Linked DNA regions of Panacibacter ginsenosidivorans. The main gene of each other region encodes a partner of the protein of the gene in region 2 in a complex. Links are inferred from orthologs where the notes say so. Each region holds a gene or a part of one and is shown on either strand. Other genes may lie near its edges. The genes, in order: rny and pfkA.

The links.
Region 1: pfkA (region 2) and rny share a complex: the UniProt entries of both Bacillus subtilis proteins name them as parts of the possible RNA degradosome complex. The link is inferred for Panacibacter ginsenosidivorans from one-to-one orthologs.

Annotation. Positions count from the first base shown.
Region 1 is NZ_CP042435.1:2,315,442-2,325,545, forward strand. Bases 1-2,853 are described here. They hold rny (ribonuclease Y), read right to left. Parts: upstream 2,284-2,853; coding sequence 718-2,283; downstream 1-717. Other genes in these bases: FRZ67_RS09695 (hypothetical protein), read right to left, coding at 1-184; rplS (50S ribosomal protein L19), read right to left, coding at 262-612; fmt (methionyl-tRNA formyltransferase), read right to left, coding at 2,473-2,853. In the rest of the region: more of fmt, read right to left, coding at 2,854-3,399; FRZ67_RS09715 (exo-beta-N-acetylmuramidase NamZ family protein), read right to left, coding at 3,445-4,725; FRZ67_RS09720 (FKBP-type peptidyl-prolyl cis-trans isomerase), read left to right, coding at 4,924-5,379; FRZ67_RS09725 (RecQ family ATP-dependent DNA helicase), read right to left, coding at 5,553-7,460; FRZ67_RS09730 (heavy metal translocating P-type ATPase), read right to left, coding at 7,567-9,693. UniProt on the Bacillus subtilis protein: Endoribonuclease that initiates mRNA decay. Initiates the decay of all SAM-dependent riboswitches, such as yitJ riboswitch. Involved in processing of the gapA operon mRNA, it cleaves between cggR and gapA.
Region 2 is NZ_CP042435.1:1,229,664-1,239,759, reverse strand. The notes cover bases 3,232-6,076. They hold pfkA (6-phosphofructokinase), read right to left. Parts: upstream 5,224-6,076; coding sequence 4,240-5,223; downstream 3,232-4,239. Other genes in these bases: surE (5'/3'-nucleotidase SurE), read right to left, coding at 6,035-6,076; pyk (pyruvate kinase), read right to left, coding at 3,232-4,191. Outside these bases: FRZ67_RS05150 (beta-N-acetylhexosaminidase), read right to left, coding at 1-417; FRZ67_RS05145 (CocE/NonD family hydrolase), read right to left, coding at 426-2,306; more of pyk, read right to left, coding at 2,698-3,231; more of surE, read right to left, coding at 6,077-6,823; FRZ67_RS05125 (transglutaminase-like domain-containing protein), read right to left, coding at 6,966-7,838; tRNA preQ1(34) S-adenosylmethionine ribosyltransferase-isomerase QueA, read right to left, coding at 8,115-9,164; FRZ67_RS05115 (TraB/GumN family protein), read left to right, coding at 9,651-10,096. UniProt on the Bacillus subtilis protein: Catalyzes the phosphorylation of D-fructose 6-phosphate to fructose 1,6-bisphosphate by ATP, the first committing step of glycolysis.

The DNA.
Region 1 (10,104 bases), 1.1 Mb from region 2 along the record:
TTTCCGTAGAAACATCTCTAATGGCTTCTTTCGCTGCAATGTTTCCTTCATAGCTTTTGTTTTTAGCAAGGGAAATTGCGTAGTTGAATTTAATGATTTTATTACTCGCACTGTTGAATAAGGTTTTAAAAGCAAAAGAGTGCGACGCAACAATGCCCCATTCATGATCGATAGCCTGGTTCAAAAGCTGCTTTAAACTAAAAATAAAAAAGGCAGAAGATTTAATAAGTCTTCTGCCTTTTAAAAATTTTATAAATAAAACTACATGCGTTTTTCTTTGATCCTTGCACTCTTACCGCTACGCTCTCTTAGGTAGAATAATTTAGCACGGCGTACTTTACCAACCTTATTCAACTGCACTGATTCCACGTTTGGAGAAAAGAAAGGAAACACTCTCTCAACACCCACACCATCAGATATTTTACGCACAGTAAAAGTGGCTGTTGCACCTGTACCCTGTATCTTTAATACATCTCCGCGGAAACCCTGGATACGTTCTTTACCGCCTTCGATAATTTTATAATTGACAGTAACATTATCACCAGCTTTAAACTTTGGATATGTTTTTTTTGCTGTAAGCTGCTCGTGTACAAACTGAACTGCTGCGTTCATAACTTAAATTTTAAGGACGGCAAAGGTAAGGGGTTTTGCCAATAATATCAGTATTGTTTACTATTTTTTTGCTACGTCTAAACTTTTTTCGGGAACTGCAGCTTTTTACCTGGCCACATTTACGGCTCTTTTCTCCCTGATAACCGTAACCTTTATCTGGCCCGGGTAAGTCATTTCTGTCTGAATCTTTTGAGCAATTTCAAAGCTAAGTTTATCACTGTCAGAATCACCTACTTTATCGGCCTCGACAATTACGCGTAATTCTCTGCCAGCCTGTATAGCATAGGCTTTTTCCACACCCGGATAAGAAATAGCCAGCGTTTCAAGATCTTTAATACGTTGAATGTATTGCTGCATGATCTCGCGTCTTGCACCTGGTCGTGCGCCACTAATGGCATCACAAGCCTGTATAATAGGTGAGATAACATATTGCATTTCCATTTCATCATGGTGGGCACCGATTGCATTCACTACTGCAGGGTTCTCGCCATATTTCTCTGCTAATTTAGCACCCAATAAGGCGTGGCTCAGTTCAGTTTCTTCATCCGGCACCTTGCCTATATCGTGAAGTAGACCTGCCCGTTTGGCAAGTTTTACATTTAATCCTAATTCAGCCGCCATGATACCACAAAGATTGGCTGTTTCTCGGCTGTGCATCAACAGGTTCTGACCATAAGAAGAACGGAAACGCATTTTTCCTACAATTCTTACCAATTCCTTATGTAATCCATGAATACCGAGCTCAATAACAGTTCTTTCTCCTATTTCCATTACCTGCTCTTCCAGTTGCTTACGGGTCTTTTCTACTACTTCTTCAATACGAGCCGGATGGATACGACCATCAGCCACAAGCCGCTGTAAACTTAAACGGGCTATTTCACGGCGAAGTGGGTCAAATGAAGAAAGGATGATTGCTTCCGGGGTATCATCTACAATAAGATCAACACCAGTGGATGCCTCAATAGCCCTGATATTACGGCCTTCACGACCAATAATCTGGCCTTTTATTTCGTCACTCTCAAGATTGAAAACGGTAACTGTATTCTCAATTGTTTGCTCCGCAGCGGTACGCTGTATAGATTGTATGATGATCTTACGGGCTTCTTTATTTGCTTTTTGGCGGGCATCCTCAATAATTTCCTGTTGAAGCGCAAGTGCCTGAGTCTGTGCTTCATTTTTTAGACTTTCTACCAATTGTGCTTTTGCTTCATCGGCTGTTAGTCCGGCAATTTTTTCCAGCCTGCGGATATGCTCTTCCTGGTGCTTTTCCAGTTCTGTTCTTTTGTGATTAACTACTTCAATCTGCCTGTTTAAGTTTTCCTTAATAGCCTCGTTATCTTTAACCTGTTTCTCCAGTGAAGCTTCTTTCTGATTAATGCTGATCTCTTTCTGCTTAATACGATTTTCCGCATCGCTAATCTTCCTGTTACGATCGAGCACTTCTTTATCATGCTCAGACTTTAGCTGTACAAATTTTTCTTTCGCCTCAAGAATCTTTTCCTTTTTAGTAGTCTCGGCTTTAAGCTCTGCTTCGGAAATTATTTTTTGAGCCTGAGATTCGGCTTCAGCAACCTGTTTTTTAGTATCTTTTGCAAAAATGAACTTACCGGCTATAATACCTATCGCTATTGATACTAAACTGATTATAATATAAATAACATTCTGATCCATGCTTTTGGGTTTTTAAATAATTCTTTTTCTTATGGTTATGCACTTTATTCATCTGATGAATAGGTGGTAATCTGCGAAGATAAATAAAGGAATAGAATTATGTATTATAGAATTACCGGTGTAGTGAAATTGGCATTATATTAATAGCTTAATTGCAATGAATTGATTCCTGAAGCTAAAAGTTTCAACTTAGTTAAACCTATACCCCCTAAGAAATTCTTCAGTGAACATTCGTTTTTTACCTTCTAACTGAATGTCTGTTACATGGATAAATCCATTACTACATGCAAACTTGAGATACGTTTTATGATCTGTATGAAGACTTCCGTTTTCAAAATTATGCATTGCCATCTCTTTTTTACTTTGATAAATCTTGAATGCCTTCTCATTTAATAAAGTAAAGGCACCGGGAAAAGGAGAAAGGCCGCGTACCAGGTTATGAATTTCATCTGTTGATTTATTCCAGTCTATTTTACAGGTTTCAGTAAAAATTTTCGGAGCATGCTTTATTTCCACAGCAATATTTTGTTGTGGCATTTCTTTTAATTTTCCTTCACCTAACTGCTGAATGGTCTTCACAAGTAACTCCGCTCCCACTTCTTTCATTTTATCGTGGAGCTCCCCTGCAGTCTCATCCTCTCCAATTGGAATAACGGCTTGTAATAGAATATTGCCGGTATCAATTTCATGCTGTAATTTGAAAGTAGTAACACCTGTTTCTTTTTCCCCATTAATAATAGCCCAGTTAATAGGTGCTGCTCCCCGATACTGTGGTAATAAAGAGCCGTGTACATTGATTGTTCCAAGGGGTGGCATATTCCAAACAATTTCTGGTAACATGCGAAAAGCTACCACTACCTGTATATCTGCATTCAGTGATTTTAGCTCATCAATAAAAGCAGGATTCTTGAGTTTTTCTGGCTGCAAAATTTTCAACCCTTTTTCAACAGCATATTTCTTAACGGCACTTTCATTCATTTTCATACCGCGACCGGCAGGTTTATCAGGCGCTGTTACAACCCCCACGATGTTATACCCGGATTCGACCAAAGCATTAAGTGATGCCACAGCAAATTCGGGGGTACCCATAAAAACAATGCGAAGATTTTTATCCATTTGCAAAAGAACAATCTGAAATCTATAAAGAGAAATCTACATGCGTTAAAAATCGGAGTACAAAAGATATTTTTTCCTGATCTTTTTAAATGCTTCAAGTTTTGGCTGCCAGCTTTTACAAATTTCGTCTTCTGTTTTTCCGGCTATTAACTGTTGCATCAATTCATCATTGCCTGCAAGTTTATTAAAGAAATAATCTTCTGGCTCCTGGTTGAACCTTTTCGGTTTTATAAAAAAGTTCTCTTTATCAGGAAAGAGCTGGTAAGCCCGAATCAGCCACTTTAGTTGAATTCTTACAGGGCTTTTTTCCTTCATTACTGCCAGATTCCAGCCATAGCAAACTTTATCTTTCCATTTAGGGTCCTGTGCTCCGGCATTTGATTTTGGCGTAAAAGCGTATAAAGAATCAGGCAGATCAGGGTGTCCAAAAATCTGAAACGGATGTTCTGTGCCCCTGCCTTCACTTAAAACAGTTCCTTCAAAAAAACAGGTAGAGGGATACCAATAAATGGCATCCATGTCTGCAAGATTAGGTGAAGGCTTTACAGGCAATACATACCTGCTTTTATGCGTATAGTTTTTACACTTAATAACGGTAAGCCTGAAGTTATTATGCTCTTCTTCAAAGCCCAACACTTCTCCTAACGAAATTTTGCCATCTGCCTGTCTTGCCGTTTTCCATGGCAGCCACTCTTCTCCTAATAACATTTTTGCATATTCACCTATCGTCATTCCATATACAACAGGCACAGGCTGCATGCCTACAAAACTTTTGTAAGAGGAATCTAATACAGGGCCATCCACATAAAATCCGTTGGGGTTGGGACGGTCAAGAACAATTACTGGCAAATTATTTTGAATAGCACTCTCAATAAAATACTGCAATGAAGAAATAAAAGTATAAAAACGAACACCTACATCCTGGATATCAAAAAGCATTATGTCCACATCTTTCAGGTCCGCTGCAGCGGGTTTTAATTTTGCACCATATAAAGACACAACCGTTATTCCTGTTTTTTCATCAATATATGTTTTAATGTTTTCACCCGCATCTGCAGTACCTCTGAAACCATGTTCGGGTGCAAATATTTTTGTTACGTTTACACCGAGTCTTTGTAAACTATCCACCAGGTGCGTGTTACCAATAACAGAGGTCTGATTCGCAAAAACGCCCACCTTTTTCCCCTTTAATAAAGGCAGGTATTCTGTAGTTTGATAAGCACCGGGTAATATTATTTTTTCATTTGATGCAACTGCTTTTTTAGGTTGTGCATTTACTGCGACAGTCATTATACATATAACTAAGAAAAAAAATATTTTTTGCATAGCACCTGTTTATAAAGCAGGAAAGTTAACTAAAAATAATTGCCCGAAAATGTGGATAGGCTTACCTTGCAGCCTCAAAATGGTTGGTACCTTCTGACTTGTTGAATTATATACTTCACCTGAAGTGTGCGACGCAACGGAAGCTGATGGTTGTAAAAAAGCTGACCTCAAAAAAATTAAAAAGCAAAAAACATTTACATGCAACAAGTAAAGAGTGGTGATACCGTTAAAGTGCATTACCATGGTAAATTAACAGATGGTACCACATTTGATTCTTCGGAAGGCCGCGAACCGCTTGAGTTTGAAGTGGGTGCCGGTATGATGATACCTGGTTTTGACAGCGGTGTGCTGGGTATGATCGTTGGCGAAAAGAAGACCATTAGTATCCCCGCAGAAGAAGCATATGGTCCAGTGCAGGATGAAATGCTGATGGAGTTCCCTATCGACCGTTTTCCTCCTGACATGAAGCCAGAAGTTGGTATGACATTGAACATGAGCAATGGACAAGGTCAGCAATTTCCTGTAGTGATTGCAGAAGTAAAGGAAGATGCAGTGATACTGGATGCCAATCATCCGCTTGCAGGCAAAGAACTCATTTTTGATATTGAAATGGTAGAGATTGCAGGTGGCAGTTCACTAATAATTATGCCCTGATTAAATATTTAAGGTAAATAAGTTTTATAACGTAAGAGGTTCGGTAATTGCATTGCCGAACCTCTTGTTATTAATAGTATGTAAAATTTGATACCGGGCTGTATTGCTAATGGCATCACCTCTTGCGTCGCACTCTTGTACTGTGAATTTATTACTCAACTTGCAGCACGTTGTTATAAAGATTTAATAATTCCAAATTCATCTATCTCAATTTTCTTTTCACTTTGCAAAAACTCCAGCACTTTCCATATTTTCTCTTTTCTTATACCCTGCAAATGCTCTAATAGATCTTTAACCGGAATAGCAATGTTATCTGTATGATGAAATATACGCTGCTGAATTTTATTGAATTCTTCTTCGGTCAAACCGCTTCCTTTTTTATGCAGGCATACATCACAAATGCCGCATTCTTTTACTGCTACATCACCAAAGTAATTAGAGATATATTTACTTCTGCATTCTTTTTGCAAATGCAGATAACGAAGCATAGTTTCTGTTCTTAATTCAAATTGCTGTTTCCGCTGCAGGTAATTTTCATGATTGATATAAAGGAATTGTGCAGGCGCCCTGTTAAGTATAAAATAGATTTGTGGTGTTTCTTTCTGTGGCAGGTATTCAATAATACCAAGTGCATCTAAGTGCATTAATTCACTCCTTACCTCTTCAATTTTCTTACGGGTGAGTTTTGCTATTTGTCTTTCATGCACAGATACACGGTTATTATACACACCTTCATAAGTGCGGAGCAAACATTTTATTACTGGTTCAAGTGAAGGATGACTTTGTTCAAAATCAAGTAACAACTCTTTTGCTACCAGAAACTTTACCTGAGATGGTAAAAAGATACTTTCATTAAAAGTAAGATGGCCTTCCTGCTCCAATACTTTCAGTACGTTAATTACAAGGTGAATGTCGAGTTTAAAATTCTTTACAAATTCGTTCAGATCAAAATCATAATAACATCCTTCACCTGAACCTACAGGTATTTGCAAATAATCAGCAAGTGCCTGGTATATTTTTCTTATGTCATACATTACCGGGAAACGAACATCTGGTAAGGCTTCCAGTGTAGCTGCATCTTCTGGCTGGTATAACAATACAGCATAAGCTCTTTTACCATCTCGCCCTGCACGACCGGCTTCCTGGTAATAATTTTCCAGACAATCAGGTGTATCATAATGTATAACTGTTCTTACATCTGCTTTGTCAATACCCATACCAAATGCATTGGTGCAAACGATCACCCGTGTCCTATTGTTTATCCAGGACTCCTGTTTATTATTTCTGTCATCCTGTGATAAACCGGCATGATAAAAATCTGCTGATATATTTTGTAATGATAAAAGATGTGCAACTTCTTTGGTCAATCTCCTGTTTCTGCAATAGATAATACTACTACCATTAACATTCTTTAATATCTCCATTACTCTGTTGATCTTACTATCCACTTTAAAGACACTGTAAGAAAGATTTGGTTTTTCAAATGACTGGCGAAATATATTCGGCTCTTTAAATCTTAATTTGACAACAATATCATCCTGCACCAACGGTGTTGCCGAAGCCGTTAAGGCAAGTATAGGAACATCAGGCAATTCATCACGCAAATTGGCTATACGTAAATACGGCGGACGAAAATCATAACCCCACTGCGACACACAATGCGCTTCATCAACAGCAATAAGACTAATGTTGAGATGATGCAATGATTCTTTAAACAGGTTTGTTTCTAAACGTTCCGGGGAGAGATAGAGAAATTTTATATCACCATGCGATGCCTGTTGTAGTGCTTGTCTTACTTCATAAAATGTCATGCCGCTGTGGATAGAAATTGCAGGTATATTTCGCTTAACTAAATTTTCTACCTGGTCTTTCATCAAAGCAATTAATGGAGAGATCACCAAACACAAACCGTCTTTCATCAATGCAGGCACCTGGAAGCAAACAGATTTACCGCCACCTGTTGGCAATAATGCAAGCGTGTCTTTTTCATCAAGAACAGAGGCTATAATTGCTTCTTGTTGTGGGCGGAAAGCATCATGATGCCAGTATTGTTGTAAGATATTTAATGCAGTCTCATTCATTAATTAAAAAGGCAGCTTTGATTATTGCTGCCTAAAGATATAAAGATGAAAGTAATGAGACGCAAGGAACTATGCCATGAAACCTCTTTGTTTGTGACAAAAATCTCTACACCACTTTTTTCCAATTCAGTCTTACAGAATTCACTGCCAGTACAACATCACTTAAACCCATGATCAATGCGCCAAATGCTGGACTGAGCAAGCCGACTGCTGCAACAGGAATCGCAATAACATTGTATAGAAATGCCCAGAATAAATTTTGCTTAATAGTAATATATGTATGCTTTCCCAAACCTAATGATAGTGGTAAATTTTTCAATCCATGATTCATCAAAACAACCTGTGCACTCTGCATGGCAACCTGTGAAGCTTCACTCAACGAAATACCGACCGTTGCTTTGGCAAGCGCCGGCGCATCATTAATTCCATCGCCTACCATGGCAGTTGGTGCAATGCTGTTATAGTAAGCAAGCTTTTCTAATTTTTGTTCAGGTGTTTGTTCTGAAACTACTTCTTCAATACCCAGCTCTTTTGCCACCTGTTCGCATTTTTCTTTTTTATCGCCACTTAGTAAAATAGTTTTGAACCCACTCGCATTTAATAAGGTAATAACTTGTTTTGCTTCCGGTCTTATATCATCAATTACGTCAATCCAGCCTAATAAAATGTTGTTTCGAATAATATAGACGTTATGTGAATGATTTTCTGTTAAACCAACTGCAGCTTTAAAAGAACCCGCAATATATTCATTACCTTCTTTGTCCAGCGCTTTCATACCATTACCTTTTACCTCTTCTATCTTCTGCCAGCGCATTTCATTTTTTGTTTTCCATTCTTTTGAAACACTTTGTGCCACTGGATGATTAGAGTAACGTTCCAGCGAGTAAGCAATCCTCTTAAATTCCTCTTCACTAAAATCCGGAACAAGTACTCGCCATTTTGCAATCCTGAATTTTCCTGTTGTCAGTGTTCCTGTTTTATCAAACACAACCTGTTTGATACTTTTAAAAACTTCAAGGCTTCTTGCATTTTTAAAAAGAACTCCATTCTTTGCTGCACGACCTAAACCAACAGCAATTGCTGCAGGTGTTGCAAGTCCCATTGCACATGGACATGAGATAACTAAAACTGCAATAGCTCTCAACAAACTCGCTCCAAAACCGATGTCGGTAAAATAATAATTGATGAGTAAAGTCACTACTGATATGCTTATAACAACAGGAACAAATATGGCGCTGATCTTATCTGCCAGTTGCTGTACAGGTGGTTTCTCTGTTTGTGCTTCTTTTACGAGTTTTAAAATATTACTCATCACCGTATCTTCACCAACTGCTGTTACATATGCTTTTATAGTTCCATCTTCCAATATACTTCCACCCATCAGTTTATCATTCATCTTTTTTTCTACCGGTGCACTTTCACCCGTAATGATTGCTTCATTCACACTCGCTTCGCCCCAGAGAATTTTGCAATCCATCGGCACATGTTCGCCATTTTTAATAAGTATAAGATCGCCTACTTTTAAACTGGTACTTTCAACAGGAAAAATATGTTCGTTATGCTGGTCATCATAAGCGATCATATTCGCCATTACCTTTTGTGTAACTGTTAATTTTCTTAATGCAGCCTGCGTAGTCTCCACAGATTTATCTTCCATCCAGTTGCCGAGAAATACCAATGTAATAATAGCTGCAGCAGTTTCATAAAACATATACTGCTCTGCGTGGCCGATCAATGTGCCATACAAACTATAACCAAAAGCAGCAACAGCACCCAATGCTATCAGCACATTCATATTGGGTATTCCTTTCAACAAACTTTTGATAGCGCTTCTTCCAAAAAAATCCATACCCACAATAAACACCGGAACAGTTAATGCCAGTTGCACATAAGGATTCATCAAAGCATGGATATGAATACCCGGTATCATATTTATAAGCATTGGTGCAGTAAAAATGATGCAGAACAAAAAACGATGTAAATGATTTTTAAAAAGTTTTTTATTTTTTGTACCTGTTTGTGCAAGTATTCCATTTGCTACATGATATCCCAACCCTTCAATGCCTTTTTCCAAATCAGGTTTTGCTACGTTTCCATTTATATCAAAACTCACATCGCCACCAATAAAATTTACTTTTACATTCTGCAACCCTTTCCCTTCAAGATATTTATGAATGGTAAGTGCACAATTGGTGCAACTCATCCCTTCCACTTTCCAGTTTACCTTTTCCATTTGTTAATTTTTTGTGAACCCGGCAATTGAATAATTATGATGCAACAGTTGCGTCGCACTCTTGTGCATTCTGTTTTTTATTCAGCAGTAGTAAACGACACAATTGAAGCTGGGTTTATCATTGCGGGATTACAGTGCAAAGTTAGCTTTGATATCCAAACGGTTTTTCTGTAAGTGGAATATCTTTTTAACCATGTTGCAAATTATACTCGTTGCCCTGCTGACATACAATAAAAAGTACAAGCGTGCGACGCAACAGTTGATGCTATAAAAAACAAAAGCCCGGAACAAAATTTTCTTTTGCTCATAACAAATAAATGCGCAAAACATTTTAAGCAAGCATTGCAACCATTCATAACAACATTTACACCGTTGATACATAAACAGCATAAACCTGCTGTAATGTTGAAG
Region 2 (10,096 bases):
TTTCTTTACAGGTAATAATTGGATCAACGATTGTATGCCATAGAATACGCCTTCTTCATCATTTCCATGAATATAAATTTTGTCTTTGTCAACAGTTAATTGATAACCACCTTTTATACCAGTACCTGATTCGTCAAAATCTAACACAATTGCATTCTTCCAATCTTTTTCTTTTTGCGATCCGGGCTGAACAATGAATTGTAATTTAAGGTCGTAATATTTCGTAAGATACTTATTGAAGAATGCTGCACTTTTCTGAACTTCAGTTGGTGTCAAAACAATTTTGGTTGAAGCAGAAAGTGTAAATATTTCCTGCCCAACTTCTACCTTTTGCGGCGCAGGAATGATGTTTAATGATTGCTGTGCAAAACACGAAACTGTAAGAAAAACAAAAAAGCAGAGCAGTAATGGTTTCATATTGTAATTTATTTTAGAACAGGTAAAATTATTTTTGATGCATATTGACTGTTGTGATAAATGCTGATATTACTTTTTATGAAATCTTTTGGATCGGCATGATAAATATCAATGAACTGTTGCGGATTTCTATCAGCCAAAGGAAACCAACTACTTTGAATTTGCACCATCAGCCTGTGACCTTTTTTGAATGTATGCGCAATGGATGGAAGTTCATATTTTACTTCTTCAACTTTGCCAGGTGTAAATGCTGAAGGTGATTCATAACTTTTTCTAAAGCGACCGCGGAAAATTTCTCCTCTCACGAGCATTTGATAGCCGCCCATCGGGTAAGTTTTCGCAGGATCATTATCTGCGTAGATATCCACATCATTATAAGAAAGATCATCAGGAAAAACGTCAATGATCTTTACTACGAAATCAGCATCTGTTGTTGAAATGCTGGTCATGATATCGGCTATCACATTTCCTGTTACAGTCATATCTTCTGTTAATACATCTGTTCGAAAAGTTAATACATCAGGTCTCCTTGAAGCAAAGCGTTGATCATCTGTCATGTATTCTCTTGTGCGGTTGAAATGCACATCTTCAGTGTATGGAACAGGATGCGCAGGATCGCTTGTATATGTTGTAGAGCCCTTTGTTGATGAGGGTTTCGACCAATCTAATTTGCCATCGCTTTGCAAATACATTGCTTTATCTTCTTTATTTGCAGGTGGCCATTGATCAAATGTTTTCCATTCATTAGCACCTGTAATAAAAATATTTGCCTCTGCAATTTTCGAAACATCGCCTTTGCCTTTCAGAAAATAATCAAAGAAAGGTATCTCAATATTCTGCTGAAAATATTCATTGGTCTTAGAATCAAAATGTATGTTGCCTAGATGTGAGCCATCATTGCTTGCCCACTGACCATGATACCACGGCCCCTCCACCAATTTATTAAATGCTTTACCGGGATTATTTTGTTCTGCTGCTTTATACGCGTTCCATGCGCCCCAGCAATCTTCTGCATCAAATAAACCGCCTACCCAAAGCATGGCAGGTTGCAAATTTTTTGTTGCATTGCGTGCATCACGTGCATGCCACCATGCATCATAGTTTGGATGTGCATATAAGTCTTTCCAAAACTTAATGCTATCGCCCATGTAGCTTTCCAGTTTTTTAAGCGAACCTGCTTCTAAATAAAATTTATAATTATCATGCGTTGGGTAATCAAAACCATCAGGGCCAATAGTTGTAGGCTTTGGTCTTGGTTTGCCAAATGATGAGTAGAATGCAAAAGCGTCCATTTGAAAAAATACTCCGTTGTGATGAAAATCATCTCCAATAAACCAATTTGTTACAGGGGCTTGCGGGCTAACGGCTTTCAGGGCAGGATGATTTGATGCAGCAGCCATCGTAGAATAAAAACCGGGATAAGAAATGCCAAATACTCCTACATTACCATTGTTGTCTGGAATATTTTTTACAAGCCAGTCAATGGCATCATATGTATCACTTGCTTCATCAATTTCATTTCCTTTTTTGTTTGCATTGAACGGACGGACATCTTCAAATGTTCCTTCACTCATCCAGCGGCCACGCACATCCTGGAGTACAATAACATAGTTTTCTTTAAAATAATTTTTCACATAGCTGTTCCAGAATGATCTGAAATTATTTTCCCCATAAGGTGCACATGAATAGGGTGTGCGTGTCATAAGTATCGGATGCTTTTCACCGTCATCTTTAGGCATGTAAACAGACGTAAACAATTTCACGCCATCACGCATAGGAATCTGCACTTCTTTCTTTGTATAATTATTTACGATCCAGGCAGAGTCAGCATTTTGTGCATGTGCATAATAAAATGAAATTACCAAAAGGCAGGTAAGCAATCTTTTCATACTTATAATTTGAGTAGCATTAAAATTATGCCATCTGAATTTGTTATTGCAGGAATTTTTTGAGCCAGGCTGAAGTATAAGCATTAAGCATTCGTTGCGTCGCACTCTTTTACTTTCTGTTGTATGCTGAACTTTTCTCATTAAGTTTAAACCGGAAAGCTAATACAGGCCTGTAATATTTCTATGCTGATTATTGGTAAATAATTCTTCAATATTTGCGTATTTGTAAAATCATGAAACCTTTGCTATGCAAAGATGCCACCGCTACTTCAGTACAAGAGTGCGACGCAACAGTTGATGCTATGAAATACAGGAGCATGGCTCATAATAAATAAAACATTAGTGTATAAACAACACAAAAAAATCCCCCCGATTTTTCGGAGGGATTTTTTTATTCAACTTTCGTTATTTTAAGTACGTTGGTCGGCAAATGCAGGTCGACCGGCGTACTGCCTGTGTTAATTACCGTATCTCCTTTTTTAAGAAAACCTCTTTCTTTAAGAATGTCTATCTGGTCGAAGATGATATCATCAAGACTATTTTCTTCGTCATAATAAAATGCTCGTACGCCCCAGCTTAAACTCAACTGGTTTACCAGTGTTCTTGTTTTAGTGAAAATATACAGAGGTGATTTTGGGCGATAACTGCTGAGAATAAAACCGGTGTAACCGCTCTGCGTCATACCAACCAACGCATCTGCGCTTACATCTTTTGCAATCTTACATGCATTGTAGCAAATAGCATCGCTGAGAAAAGACGGTGATTTGGCTTGCGGCACAAGATCTTCTTCGCGGTTATAACGGTATTCTGTTTTCTCAACTTCCAGGATGATCTTGCGCATAGTTTCTACTACAAGCGCGGGATGCTTGCCGGTTGCAGTTTCGCCACTAAGCATTACTGCGTCAGCACCTTCTAGCACAGCATTTGCAACGTCGGTGATCTCACTACGGTTTGGTTTAACGCGGTCGATCATACTTTCCATCATCTGTGTGGCAACGATCACGGGTTTTGCCCGGTGAATACATTTGCGGATAATATCGCGTTGAGCTGCCGGTACTTTTTCAACAGGTAGTTCTACCCCAAGATCGCCACGTGCCACCATTATACCATCTGATTCTACGATGATATTGCGAAGATCTTTGAGTGCGGAAGGCATTTCAATTTTGGCTATTACTTTACTGGAGCAGTTTGCTTCAGCTATTCTTTTCTTAAGATCGATAATATCTTCTGCCTTACGTACAAAGGAAAGTGCTATCCAGTCTACCTCCTGGGTAATAATAAATGCAAGATCAACAACATCTTTTTCTGTCATAGCAGGCAAAGAAATTTCTGTATCAGGAAGGTTTACACCTTTTTTTGGAAAAAGTGTTCCTCCATAAGTAACAGCTACTTTTACATCTCCAGCTTCTGTTATTTCTATAACAACAACTTCGAGTTTCCCATCATCTATAAGAATCTTATCGCCGACTTTTACATCTGCATGCAAGTCCGGGTAAGAAACATAAATTTTTTCTTTCGTACCTACTACTTTTTCTTTGGAAGTAAAAGTGAGAATATCTCCTGTTGCAATTTCAAGAGAACCACCTTCAAGATCACCCACCCGCAATTTTGGCCCCTGCAGGTCTGCAAGTATGGAAATATTATAAGGCTCTTTCTGGTTCATGAGTTTTATATACTCAATGATCCTTGCTTTATCTTGATGTGTACCGTGTGAAAAATTTAAACGGAATACATTTACGCCTGCTTTTACCAATTCAAGTAGTTTATCATAGGTGTCGCAGGCAGGTCCTACCGTTGCTACAATCTTTGTTCTGTGAAAAGAATGCTGTATACCTGCTTCTTTATCCATGTCTTTGTGCAGGTATTTGGTTATAGTTTCTGACATACTTAAAGCAATGTTTTAGTAATTGAAAAATAACAAAATTTCTTACCACTAACTGGCAAGGATCTTAACCATTTTCATCCAATCGTCACCTAATCTTTGTTTTTCCCTGATGGCTATTTCAATAGGAGTGTAGTGCATAGCGTTATTTAAAATACCTACCATAACATTATGCCTTCCTTCCAGCAAGCTTTCTACGGCATGATAGCCCATGCGGCTTGCAATCAACCTGTCTAAGCAAGTTGGAGAACCCCCTCTCTGAATATGCCCGAGAATAGTAACCCTTGTATCCAGATTGGGCAGGTTAGCTTTTAGTATTTCAGCCACGCCATTTGCTCCACCAGAGCTATGACCTTCAGCTACCACTACAAGGTTAACTAATTTTTTACGTTTCTCTTTTTCAGAAAGTGAAGCAATTACTTCTTCGATTGTAGTCTCTTCTTCCGGTATAAGAATATTTTCAGCACCTGTAGCAATACCACTGTGTAATGCTATGTAACCCGCATGACGTCCCATCACTTCTACAATAAAAAGTCGGTCATGCGCATCGGCTGTATCCCGTATCTTATCTATGCACTGCACAGCAGTGTTTACTGCTGTATCGAAACCTATCGTAAAATCTGTTCCGTAAAGGTCTTTATCTATGGTGCCAGGCAAAGCTACACAGGGTAAACCAAATTCCTGGCTTAACTTATAAGCTCCTGTAAAGCTTCCATTTCCACCAATAACTACAAGCCCATCAATGCCTCTTTTAACGAGGTTGGCATAAGCTTTTTTACGACCTTCTTCATTATAGAATTCTTTGCTTCTGGCAGTTTTAAGAATTGTTCCTCCACGTTGTATAATATTGGCTACTGACCGGGAGTCCATTTGTACAATTTCATCTTCAATCATCCCATTGTATCCCCGATAAATACCAAATACTTCCAGGCCATAATAAAGCGCAGTTCTTACTGCCGCCCTGATAGCAGCATTCATTCCCGGCGAATCGCCTCCTGAGGTCAATACCCCGATTTTGGTTACTGTTTTTGACATTGTATCAAAATAAAAATCATTCCGTTAAAAAATCTTCAGAAAGGCAGGCGAATTGTTAGATGAGTTGTACTACTCATTTGGCAACGAAAGTAAGGATTTGCTGATAAAATAAGAAGCGTAATAAAATTTACCATGTTTTAGTAATACGATTATATGTACATAAACCAATAATTTCAATCGACTCATTAAAAATCAATATGATTTCCTTAAATATCCATTACGGGTTTAAAATGTCTCTTTAGGATATATTATTGTTCATAAATTTCACAATGGAATCAAATGATTTGTATTTTTACAGTGTCCAAATCCAATATCCAAAACCGAAAGTCAGTTATCTAATTAAAGGCTCCCCCAAAATGGAGCTTTTTTTATTTTAGCCAAAAACTTTGCAAACGTATTGTTTCAAAAAGATATTACAGATGAAGAGTGCGACGCAACAAGTGATGCTATGAAATACAGATGTCGGGTACAAAAGACTAATAAGTTCAATTAGGCACTAATATCAACTTTTCTAATAATCTAAAAAAATAACTTATAAATTATAGCAGGGACAGCTAATAGCAATGTGACTGCGAATATGCCTTTGGCCGTTCGATCGTGTTTTGTATTTAATGCTATTGTAAAAGCGGCAGCATTTGCAAGTAAAGCAAAACTTATCATGGCCGTAAGTAATGAACTGGTGTGTATGACTACATTTAAAAAGTCAAAGAATTTGGCGGAACTTGCTTTCCAGAAATAAAATATAATTATACCTACAAAAGGAGCCAGCAACCCTATAACTATGCCAATGGGCAAACTATCTTTTTTCAACTTATTTTATAATTAAATATTTTTCCAATTTTTCTTTCAATACATAATGTGTAAGATCGAACTGTACGGGCACAACACTTATATAATTATTTTTAAGTGCCCATACATCGGTATCTTTTCCTTTATCAAAATTTATAAAGTCACCAGTTAGCCAGTAATATTTCTTTCCGTGCGGATCATGACGTTCATCAAATTCTTCTTCATATTTAGCATAAGCCTGTTTGCAAACTTTTAAACCTTTCAAAAGACTTTCCGGCACAGCAGGAATGTTTACATTAAGGCAAAGATGTTTGTCGTAAGCTTTATTTAGTAAATGCTCAACCAATAATCTAGCATATTTTTTTGATCCGGTGAAGTCTGCTTCAATACTATAATCAAGTAAACTGAAACCAACGCTTGGAATGCTTTCTATAGAAGCTTCCAATGCGGCACTCATAGTTCCCGAATAAATAACATTGATGCTGTGATTGGGGCCATGGTTTACACCGCTGAGACAAATATCAGGTTTACGATGGAGCACTTTATCAACTGCAAGTTTTACACAATCAACAGGCGTACCTGAACATTGATATGCATCTATTCCTTCAAATAAATGAACCGGGTGCATACGTAGCGGATGACCAATAGTAATTGCATGACCCATACCGCTTTGTGGCTTATCAGGTGCTACTACCACAATTTTACCTAGACCAGTTACACTCTCAACCAATGCCCTGATGCCTGGCGATGAAATTCCATCGTCGTTTGTGATCAGTATTATTGGTTCGTCTTTCTTTTTTGCTTTTGCCATATATGCAAGGTAAATCTTTTTGATTGCAGGAAACAGCAGGCTGCTTACAGTTAGTCAGGAGTAATAAATTTATGAACCAAACACTTGTACATAAATGAAACTTCCGTTGCGTCGCACACTTGTACGTTCAAAACTTTATGCATCAATTATCAAGCAGGTCTGCTAATTGTTTTAATTCATTTTTTTTATAGCTCAAATCACTGGTGTCAAAGCATTTCGCTAATTCCTCAATCAGTATTTGTATAATTCTTTTTTTTGAAAGCGGTTTAAAATAAGACGCAACGGGTGGCACAGATATTCTTTTAAAATATTGTTCCACATCTTTGTGCGTAAATGGATGGCCGGTAGTGGCATCAACATAAAAAATGATCTTACTTTGTGGATTATCAGTGATATTCAACGGGTCGGTATCATTATTAAAAAAAGCCAGTACAAACTGGCGGGGTATATTAATAGCCTTAACAGGGATATCAAGCAGCTCTGCCAATACAAGGTATAAAATGCCATTAGAAATAGCGTTGCCCTTTTTACATTGTAATACTTTGTGCAGAAAAAAATCATCAGGGTTAAGATAAGCGATCTCAGTTCCCTTTAGTTTATAGTAATTATACAAGATGTTACTAACTACGTTTGCCTGCTCTAAAGATGTGAGGAAACTGTTTAATTCCAGCCATACATTGCGTCGGATCTTTTCTATTTCCTGTATTACCGGAGTTGTATGTAATTCAGGGTATTGAAATTTAGCTACAAGCAAAGCGCCAAACAAAAGATCATGATAGGCGCTATCCCGCCATTCTGTAAGATCGTTGGTAAGATCTGTATAGTGCAACCTGTGTATCAGCATTTCTATCCGGCTTTGGATATCATTGCTGGGCGTGGTTTCCCAAAGATTTTCCAGATTAGGAATGATACCTGTACCATAATGTACTATTCTTTCCGATACGTTAGAAAATACCTCTTCATCAGGATCATCGATCAATGTAAATAAGGCTGATATTTCTTTTGTTTCGTTCATAACGGATATGCAACCCAAACTAAAGAATTTTTATCATTATATCAATGAGTTAGTTATTAAGCTATGTGGATTATGTAGCAGTTATAAAAGAGATTTGTGGATTACTTTTTAAATGCAGCCTGTATTGTTATAAGCTTTTCTGCAATAAGCTGCATAAAGAGCTGAACGTACAAGTGAGTGACACAACAAAGGCCTAATAATAGTAATGTAGTTTAGTGCAATAAAAAAAGCTCCTTTATCTAAGGGAGCCTCTCTTATAAAATTATTATACCAAACTTATAACACGATCATTGCATCTCCATAACTGAAGAAGCGGTATTTATCTTTAATGGCTTTTTTGTAAGCTTCCATTGCAAGATCATAACCGGCAAAAGCACATACCATAATTAACAAGCTTGTCTTTGGTAAATGAAGATTGGTTACAAGACTATCCGCAACATTGAACTGGTATGGAGGGTGAATAAAAATATTTGTCCAGCCCTCACTTGGTTTCAATAATTTCTGTGCAGTAAAACTTGTTTCCATTGCACGCATAGTAGTCGTGCCAATAGAACAAATGCGATGCCCTGTTTCTTTTGCTTTGTTTACAATGCGGCAAGCCTCTTCATCTATTTTATAATACTCAGCATCCATTTTATGCTTGCTCAGATCTTCTACTTCAATAGGGCGAAATGTTCCAAGTCCTGTATGCAAAGTAACTTCTGCAAAACGAATACCTTTTATTTCGCAACGTTTAATCAGTTCCTGGCTAAAATGCAAACCTGCAGTTGGCGCTGCCACAGCACCTTCATGTTTTGCATATACGGTTTGATAGCGCTCCCTGTCTTCTTCATCGGGCTTGCGTTTGATATATTTAGGCAAAGGTGTTTCGCCTAAGAACTCCAACATTTTTTTGAAACTCTCATCATCATTATCCCACAAAAAACGAATGGTACGGCCGCGGCTGGTAGTGTTGTCGATTACTTCTGCAACCAGTTCGTCATTTTCACCAAAATATAATTTATTACCAACGCGTATTTTTCTTGCGGGATCAACGATCACATCCCATAAACGATTGGGTTTATTTAATTCACGCAACAGGAAAACTTCAATACGGGCACCGGTTTTCTCTTTGCGGCCATACATGCGTGCAGGAAATACTTTGGTATTGTTTACAACAAAAACGTCTTTGTCGTCGAAGTATTCAAGAATGTCTTTAAAATGTTTGTTTTCTATATTACCTGTCTTGCGGTGAACAACCATCATACGGCTGTCTTCTCGGCGTTTCGTAGGATTTTGAGCAATAAGGTTTAGTGGAAGATCGAATCTGAACTGCGATAATTTCATGTGTCTACTGATTTTTGTATAGGCCACATTTAACTCGCCGCCGCCTTACGGGGCGGTTCGTGCAATGCAACTGTAATAATTCAAAAGTGGGCAAAAGTACAGCGAAAAATTGATTCTGTAACTTTATTTTTCTAAATTACAGGTAACTGTTCAATTGTTGCTTTATATCCATTCAATCCCGCTCAAGAGAAAATTTGTAAAACGGGAAATTGGAAGCAGGACTCTGCCGGCGTAACAGGAAGATAAATATAAGGGGGTGATTGATGCATAATTTTTTGTTCCTATCTTTTGCACTACTATTAAACTTTGTTGCGTCGCACTCTTGTACCATTTAGTACAATATGCAGCATAAAACTATCGAATAGCTTTATGAAATAATGATCAGCACTGCATCTTAATTCTTTCAAATAAAAACGTCATTTAATCTTTATTGTTATTAATCAATAATAATATTGCAATGATGTTTTTTCAACCAATTGTATCAATATGAAAATGAAAATTGTCTTTGTGCTGTTGAGTATCAGTGTTGTCTTATTCGCCAACCCCTTTAAAAGCTTTTCACAGAAAAAAAATACTGATTCAAAATCCAATACTGCTGCTGCAAATCAAAAAAAATATCCCAGCCTTTTATGGGAAATAACAGGCAACGGCCTAGTTAAACCATCTTACCTTTTCGGTACGATGCATATCAGCAATAAAATGGTGTTTAACCTCAGCGATTCATTTTATAAGGCCATTAAGAGTGTAGATGTTGTGGCACTTGAACAAAACCCCGAGGTTTGGCAGGAAGCCTATTCCCGGGAAGATTTTAATGGTGGCAATGATTTTATACATTCTCAATTGTTTCGCAGTTTTAATATGTCTAATGAAAGATTAACAGAGCAAACATTTTCGCTTTCAAATTATGAATCTAAAATTCAGCTTGGGCTTGC